Linked DNA regions of Heyndrickxia acidicola. Each later gene encodes a partner of the first gene's protein in a complex. Links are inferred from orthologs where the notes say so. Each region holds a gene or a part of one and is shown on either strand. Other genes may lie near its edges.

The links.
Region 2: the proteins of A5N88_RS00805 (region 1) and A5N88_RS14760 are in contact, whole or in part, in a solved structure (PDB 1F51), measured with the Bacillus subtilis proteins. The link is inferred for Heyndrickxia acidicola from one-to-one orthologs.

Annotation. Positions count from the first base shown.
Region 1 is NZ_KV440953.1:191,308-196,250, reverse strand. What follows is about bases 1,084-3,908. They hold A5N88_RS00805 (sporulation initiation phosphotransferase B), read right to left. Parts: upstream 2,848-3,908; coding sequence 2,320-2,847; downstream 1,084-2,319. Other genes in these bases: A5N88_RS00795 (ribosomal-processing cysteine protease Prp), read right to left, coding at 3,680-3,908; rpmA (50S ribosomal protein L27), read right to left, coding at 3,377-3,667; obgE (GTPase ObgE), read right to left, coding at 1,084-2,267. Outside these bases: pheA (prephenate dehydratase), read right to left, coding at 1-449; A5N88_RS00815 (ACT domain-containing protein), read right to left, coding at 469-939; more of obgE, read right to left, coding at 975-1,083; more of A5N88_RS00795, read right to left, coding at 3,909-4,006; rplU (50S ribosomal protein L21), read right to left, coding at 4,017-4,325; A5N88_RS00785 (Rne/Rng family ribonuclease), read right to left, coding at 4,484-4,943. UniProt on the Bacillus subtilis protein: Key element in the phosphorelay regulating sporulation initiation. Acts on spo0A. Mediates reversible phosphoryl transfer from spo0F to spo0A.
Region 2 is NZ_KV440953.1:3,156,872-3,160,672, forward strand. The notes cover bases 867-3,734. They hold A5N88_RS14760 (response regulator), read right to left. Parts: upstream 2,554-3,734; coding sequence 2,179-2,553; downstream 867-2,178. Other genes in these bases: A5N88_RS14755 (class II fructose-bisphosphate aldolase), read right to left, coding at 867-1,716; A5N88_RS14765 (DUF2529 domain-containing protein), read left to right, coding at 2,795-3,310; pyrG (CTP synthase), read right to left, coding at 3,550-3,734. In the rest of the region: murA (UDP-N-acetylglucosamine 1-carboxyvinyltransferase), read right to left, coding at 1-487; more of A5N88_RS14755, read right to left, coding at 859-866; more of pyrG, read right to left, coding at 3,735-3,801. UniProt on the Bacillus subtilis protein: Key element in the phosphorelay regulating sporulation initiation. Phosphorylation of spo0B during sporulation initiation.

The DNA.
Region 1 (4,943 bases):
GCAATAGCTGCTGCTTTAAGCTCAGGGTGATCGCTGACATATTTAGCGGCAGCAGCAGTGGAGGTAACCTGCCCCACGCTTGCACCTCTTAAATCGCCATGAAGAAATTTATGGCATTGGGCTATAGCATGAGGATGAGAAAAGACCTTTTCAGTTTCTCTCCAGCTCTCCTGATTTTCCGGATGGACCATCAGGTGCTGCTGAATAGGAACCGTAATTTCTGCAACAATCGGCGGATTGCTTTCATGATATAAATAATCAACCGTTAAATGAACGGAGCCCTCAAGAGTATTTTCAAGAGGAACGACCGCTACATCGACCTGATTGGCATTTACTGCATCCAAACAATCCGGAATGGTTTCAAACGGAATTCGTTCCATCCAAGGAAATGCGCTTTGTACCGCTATATCTGTAAAAGTGGCTTTTGGCCCTAAATAACCTGCTTTCAATCTGAACATCCCTTTCTTTTTATGCACCTGATCCCAGTATCTCGACCCGATTAACAAAATCAAACTCCTGAAGCTCTTTAATAAGGGTCTCCAGGGTAATGGGGATATCTGTAACGTTTAAGGAGACGGTGACATTTGCCCGCCCCTGAATGGGAATGGTTTGGTGAATCGTAAGCACATTGCAGGAATAAGACGCAATCACTCTTAATAATTCGGAAAGTGATCCGGAACGGTCTTCCAGAAAAAAGAATAATGTAACAATCTTTTCTTTCACCATGGCGTGGAAAGGAAACACTGTATCCTTATATTTATAAAAAGCACTTCTTGAAAGATCAACAAGGCGGACAGCCTCCCAAATAGAGGCTGCCTTCCCGCTCTCAAGGAGCTCCTTGGCTTCAAGTGTCTTTTTCATCGCTTCAGGCAGGACATCCTCGCTTACAAGAATAAATTTCTGTTCCTTGTTTTTCCCCACTTTCAATGCCTCCCGCATATCCATTTCCTCAGTGTCCGGAAGAACCGGCCAAACTATTCTACAAATTCGAACTCATAATCCATTAGTCTGATGGTATCACCATCATTCGCACCCTTTTCACGCAGTGCATCATCAATTCCCATGGAGCGGAGCTGTCTTGCGAATCTTCTAATGGACTCTTCATGGTTAAAGTTCGTCATTTTAAACAGCTTTTCTACTTTATCTCCGCTGACCACAAATGTTCCATCCGGATCCCTTGTAATAGCAAATTCAGCTTCCTGCTTTTCATGTCTGTAGACAACACGATTAACATCATCAGTTTCTTCCTTCTCTTCATAAAGAGGGAATTCAGGTGTTACTTCCAGTAGGTTCGCTATTGCAAAAAGCAAATCTCTGATGCCTTGACGGGTAACCGTGGATATCGGGAATATAGGAAAATCATCTTTAAGCTGTTCTTTAAATGCTTTAAGGTTTTCTTCAGATTCAGGAATATCCATTTTATTGGCAACAATGATTTGAGGGCGCTCGGTTAAACGAAGATTGTATTCCTTTAACTCCTGATTTATGGTGATGTAATCCTGGTATGGGTCCCGCCCTTCCATTGCGGACATATCTATCACATGAACGACAACCCTCGTTCTTTCAATATGGCGCAGGAATTGGTGACCAAGACCCACTCCCTGATGAGCTCCTTCAATTAGGCCTGGCAAATCGGCCATGACGAAACTTCTGTTATCCTCAGTCTCGACTACTCCAAGGTTTGGAACTATGGTCGTAAAATGGTATTCACCAATTTTCGGCTTTGCAGATGATACAACCGAAAGCAAAGTGGATTTCCCTACGCTAGGAAAACCTACGAGTCCAACATCAGCAAGAACCTTTAATTCAAGGATGATGTAACGTTCCTGTCCAGGCTCCCCATTTTCAGCAATTTCCGGTGCAGGATTAGCAGGTGTAGCAAAACGGGTATTTCCTCTTCCTCCACGGCCGCCCTTTGCCACAACTGAACGCTGTCCGTGTTCCGTTAAATCAGCAAGAACTTCCTTCGTATCATCGTCAATTACGACTGTACCCGGCGGAACCTTAACAACCATCGGCTCAGCCTTGCGTCCATGCTGCCCTTTTGACATACCATGTTCTCCGCGCTTCGCTTTAAAGTGACGCTGATAACGGAAGTCCATTAATGTTCTTAATCCTTCTTCCACTTCAAATATGACGTCGGCTCCTTTTCCGCCATCCCCGCCTGCAGGACCGCCTTTAGGAACATATTTTTCACGGCGGAATGCGACCATTCCGTTTCCTCCGTCTCCACCTTTAACATAGATTTTGACCTGATCTACAAACATAGATGTACCACCTTTTTTTCGTTATATGTAAAAACTTTTTTGTTAAATTTTGTTATACCAAGGCTTCCATGGTGAAAGAGTTTTCTGTAAGCTTCTTTACATCCATTTTGTTAATGACGTTCTTTTGCTCTTCCATCCACTCGGCTACCGTTTCCTTATTCGTTATTGTACCGCTAAATTCAAAAAAGAACCGCACACTGTTTTCGAATGTGTCAAAAGAGATGTAAAGATGATTATCGTGATAGGGTGCTACGGCATGATCCAATATATCGAATAAAGAAGTAAGCCATTGGGAAATCTTCAGATCGTCGGCCGCCAGTTCTCCTTCTTCATTCAGCATTTCATATTCAATTTGAAATTGGTGATGCTCCCAATTGAATGTCAATAAAAGCTGAGCAAATGCAGGAAGTTTTAAGTTTGAAATCCTGGACTCCTGATGCGCTTCCATAATAATTTCTTCTAAAATACGTTCTACCTGATCATATTTATTTAAAGCTACATTTCCTTTTATTAGCTGCAATTTATTCATCCAATCATGCCGAGCGTGCCGGAGCACCTCAACCACTGTCCAGTTCTTCATGTTACATAGCGCTCCCCTGTACTATTTCTCTTTATACCTTTTGATAGTATATCAGAAATACGGTGTTAATGCATTTTGAAGTCGAATAAAATCTAGTTATGCACCCATTTTCTATATCATGCTTAAATGATATCTGGACTAAGCTTTTGGAGAAATCGTTCTAAGGAGCGAGATAGAGTTAAATTAGAGGGATAACTTATAAAAAAAGCGCTAGGAGCACACTTTAAGGGTGAAGGCCATGATTGGCCCGACATTCGTTTATTACAATCTTAAATAAAGGCTGTTTTCGCATCGATTGGTGCTTTCCGTACAAGGCATCTTTCCGCATGTTGTCTGTTTTCGCGGATCTTTTCGTAAGCAATTCACATCTTTTAAAATTAAATCATCAATTCAAATCATTCTTTATCTCATTTAGCAACAAAGTTTACGAAAAGTGCCTAAAATAAAAAAACTCTAATCGCATTAACGATTAGAGTTTTTTATAGTATATCTCCATCATAAAGGTGAAGATATACAAAAAGCTTCGTTATTAAGCTTCTTTTGCTGCAGGGTATACGCTGACTTTTTTCTTGTCACGGCCTAGACGTTCAAAACGTACTACACCATCAACTTTAGCGAAAAGTGTGTCATCGCCTCCACGGCCTACGTTTTCACCTGGATAGATTTTTGTACCGCGTTGACGGTAAAGAATGGACCCGCCAGTTACGAATTGGCCATCAGCACGTTTTGCACCTAGACGCTTCGCGATAGAGTCACGACCGTTCTTTGTAGAACCTACTCCTTTTTTAGACGCGAAAAATTGAAGATCTAATCTTAACATGTATTCCACCTCCTATCGGAAGTTTATTTTAATGTATTCACCATACTCTTGTTCAATCGTTTGAAGGGAAATAATCATCCCTTGCAATAAAAGCTGAACTTTTTGATCCTGCTCCTCAGGCAGCCCTTTTGGAATAATACATTCCAGCATGCCGCTCTTGGATTGCTTAATCACTGGTTCAACCTGTGCTATCGCCATAATTGCATTAATGGTACCAAAGGATACAGCTGATGCACCTGCACAGACAATATCCTGGCCATGCTCAGCAAATTCTGCATGTCCGTCCATCTTAAAAGATAATATCCTGTCGGATGACCGGTTAACTTGAACATGAATCATGCAAGTCACCTTACGCGTTGATTTTTTCAATTACAACTTGTGTGAATGGTTGACGGTGACCTTGTTTTTTGTGATAGTTTTTCTTCGCTTTATACTTGAAAACAACCACTTTTTTAGAACGACCTTGCTTTTGGACTTTTGCTGTAACAGTAGCACCTTCAACTACAGGGCTTCCTACTTTTACAGATTCGCCGCCTACGAAAAGAACCTTGTCAAAAGTAACTGTTTCACCTTCAGCAACATTCAATTTTTCGATAGTGATAGCTTGGCCTTCTTCAACCTTGATTTGTTTACCGCCAGTTTCGATAATCGCGTACATAACTGCACCTCCTTATAAACTCAGACTCGCCAAATGCAGGCGTTTTGCTTTTAAACAAAAGCTTAGTACCTGAATTGTGCGGTTGTAGCACGGGTGCTACAAACATAACATAAAAATTCTATCACACGGCCTAGACTGTGTCAACACAGGTTTTTGAATTACACGATATCTTTCGACAGCTCTTTTTCCGTTCCAAACTTACGAATATGACAGCAGGGAATATTTTGTTTTACGATACTAAAAAAGATTTTTACATTTAAACTTTTTTCAATTCGTTCAAGATGAAGATTGTCATTACCACAAAAAGCGGTTTTGACATCCTCTGTCATTTCAATCAGAACGCCCTCATGTTCACGAAAAGGCTTTTCCCACAGTTCTCTTTCCAAACGAAAAGCCAGTGTCTCCGGACTCTCAACCTTACCCTTTCCCTTACAGACAGGGCATGGCATTAATAGAGCTTCAGAAAGGGAGCTTTTTGTTCGCTTCCTTGTGATTTGAAGGATACCAAGTGAAGTGAACCCTTCAATTCTGAACTGCTTGTCTCCTTTTTCCAGCGCATGCTGTATCGCATTTTTTACTTTTTGCTGGTCTCCCTGGTTCTTCATATCAATAAAATCA
Region 2 (3,801 bases), 3.0 Mb from region 1 along the record:
TCACGACATCGAGATAAATTCTGGCACCACGAAGTTCATCCGCCCGAAGATAGATGGCCCCTTGTTCATTCGTAACCTTTGCACCAAGGGCTTCAAAGCCCTTAATATGCTGGTCAATCGGCCTTGGTCCAAGATGGCACCCTCCAGGTAGTCCAATAACCGCTTTTTTGAAGCGCCCGAGCATGGCTCCCATTAAATAATAAGAGGCTCTTAGTTTTTTAACCTTTCCATTCGGGAGCGGCATGGAAACCATTTTGCGGGGATCCACAATCATATCTTCATCATTTTTAAAAGTAACTTTTCCACCTATTTCTTCAAGCAAGGATTTTAAAATTTGGACATCTGATATATCGGGCAGACCTTCGATTGTCACTGGAGATTCCGCTAAGATAGTAGCCGGAATTAATGCAACAGCACTATTTTTCGCACCACTTACTTTAATGGTTCCTTTAAGGGGATAGCCTCCTGCAATCTTAAGCTTTTCCATTTTAAACTCCCTTCTATGGCAATAAATACTGGCTAAGCAGCATTAGTTGCCACATTGAATGTATATTTCGACAGTATGACAGTCATATTTGATCCTTGGGCGAGATTCCCTATGGTTTATTTCTCTATAATCTTCGTCTCTTTTTTAATACCCCTTAAAACACTCGCTTAATTAAAATTCTATACTAGATAAAAAAATATAAACAACTGTTATATAAAAAAATAACTCTCGAAATATTTCCAATTTCCGGTCATTTCGCTCACCTTTTGCAGGAGTCATTCTTTATTGTTCCAAAAACACAAAACGGAAACCGCCTCTAAGCGGCGGCTTCCTTATGCATTTCCCATTTTCTATTATCTTAATTCAGGAATTTACGCCTTGCCGGAAGAACCGAATTCACGCATTTTACCGATAACTGTTTCTTTGATAGCTTCACGGGCAGGTCCAAGATATTTGCGCGGATCATACACTTTGGAATCGGCTGCAAAAATTTCCCTTACTTTCTTGGCAGACGCTATCTGATTTTCAGTATTTACATTTATTTTTGCAGTACCAAGTGAAATGGCTCTTTTAATATCATGTGTAGGGATTCCTGTCCCCCCATGGAGGACTAATGGAACACCAGTTGTGTTACCGATTTCCTCCATTTCTTTGAATCCAAGATTAGGCTCCCCCTGATAAGGGCCATGTACGGATCCCAGAGCAGGTGCAAGACAATCAATACCTGTTCGCTGAACAAGCTCTTGGCATTCCTTCGCATCTGCATAGATGATTCCTTCCCCAATGACATCATCTTCTTGTCCGCCGACTGTTCCAAGCTCAGCCTCAACCGATACCCCTTTAGAGTGTGCATACTCTACTACGTTTGTTGTTATTTCTATGTTTTCCTCAAAAGGATGGTGGGAAGCATCAATCATGACTGAAGTAAACCCAGCATCTATTGCTTTCTTGCAGTTCTCAAGGCTGGTTCCATGGTCTAAATGAATCGCAACAGGCACTGTAATCTGGTAATCCTCCATTAATCCTTCAACCATTTTAACGACTGTGTTAAATCCGCCCATATAACGGCCGGCACCCTCTGAAACTCCCAAAATAACAGGGGATTTTTCTTCTTCAGCGGCAAGTAAAATTGCTTGTGTAAATTCAAGATTATTAATATTGAACTGTCCCACTGCATAATGTTCTTCTTTTGCTTTGTTTAACATTTCAGTCATAGAAACTAAAGGCATGATTAAATTTCCCCCTTTATACTGAATAGGTGCAGAAAAATGGCTTTTTTGCCCCAATTCTTTTAAACGATTATTTAGAGAATAAATAATATTATATTTTCATCATATCAAACTACTATTTTTTTTGCCATTGAACTCTTTTATATTTTTGGCTTTATTATTTCAACTTTAATAACGGCTCATTTTAAGCTCGTTGGCAGTAAAGAAAGGAACAAAAGCAACCACTTTTACTTTTGTTTCCTTTCTTTACTGTGACCTAAAAAACAACAGAGCCTTTTTCAAAGCCTGCTTTTAAAAAGTCGTCTCTGTTATTGAGCCAATTAATTTTCTCCCCTGGCATTCGCTTAGCAGGCTGTTTAGATAAAGATCACCTAGGTTTTGTTAACGTTGGGCTGTAAAAGAACAAGAAGTTGAGATATCATTTTTATTCATACATTAAAAAATGGAAGCAGCCCGCTTCCGTCATTTAATCGGCATATTCTCCCTGACCGCACTGCGGATATCGTCTATATCGAAAGGTTTGGCGAAGTGGGTGATCGCTCCTAGATCCTTTGCTTCTTGAATCATATCCAATTCTCCATAAGCAGTCATAATGATAACGCGTATGTCCGGATCAATCTCTTTCATTCTTTTCAAGATTTCAATTCCGTCCATACCTGGTATTTTCATATCTAACAATACAAGATCTGGAGAATGCTTTTTTGTAATTTCCAATGCCTGTACACCATTTGCTGCTTGGAAAGTTTTGTATCCCTCTTTTTGGAGCACTTCATTTAACAAAATACGGATGCCGAATTGATCATCTACAATGAGTATTTTTTCTTTTGTGTCATCCATCAAATTCCCCCCTGACTGATTAAACAGTGCAATTTCTTGTGCAGGCATAAAAATACCGTTCTTCTGTTCTCCTTTTCACTTGCATGTATACTATAAGTATATAGTTCTCTATTTGTAAACTATTTTCCTTCTTTCAATGGAGAAATAACAAGTTTTTTAGCGATTTCGCTATTTTTCTTTATTTTGTTTATAATTTTAACAGGGCTTAAATAACCCTATGCGAAAGGAGGATACTTAACGTATGATGAAAATGTTTATGACCCAATTGAACGGCCTTTTCCAAAGGATTTATGATAAAGAAGAACCAGCTATTGAAGATGGCGCAAGACTTTTAGCGCAGGCAATTGTCGGCGATGGAAATATATACATAAAATCCTTTAAAGGAATGGATGCCGTCGCTATCGAGGCTCTCGAGGGCGCTGAACCATTAAACGGGGCTGAGAGACTTTTAACACTTGATGAGGTAACAGAGACCGACAGAGTTCTCGTTATTACGCGTTTTTCAAATGATCCTGAAGCACTGCAGCTTGGCCGTCAGCTATCCCAAAAAGGGATTCCGTTTACCGTTATTGCCGGAACCGTCAAAGATGAAGAGACTATCAGTGATCTGGCCGACGTATATATCAACACCTCCCTAATCAAAGGGATGCTTCCTACTGAAACAGGAGATAGAACAGCATTCCCTTCATCCATGGCTGCCTTATTCATTTACTACGGAATTAAATTTGCATTAGATGAAATCGTGGATGAATACTAGAAAGGCGGAAGCGCCTTGCTCATCGGTGTACGGATTCCGTAGTCTTCGACTGAGATAAAGGAAACACAGCGAGGCACGAGCTGATGCTGACTTATCGTAGGGAGGAGACATAGAAATCAGTTAGCCGATAGGCGCTGGAGCTAGACAAGAAAAATATCCACAGGTTTAGCACTTTATAATTTCCTGGCAAGCATTAAAAAGCCTGAATCAAAGGATCCAGGCTTTTTTTAATCTATTCTTTATTGCTGATTTTTTAATGACGCTTCAATAAACCCTTTAAATAAAGGCTGTGGACGAGTTGGTCTTGAGGTAAACTCCGGATGGAATTGAGAAGCTACGAACCAAGGATGATCTTTTACTTCTACAATCTCGACCAATCTTCCGTCAGGGCTTGTACCGGAAAATACAAAACCGGCATCTTCCATTTGGCTGCGGAAATCATTGTTAAATTCATAACGATGGCGATGGCGCTCTTCAATCATTTCAGATTG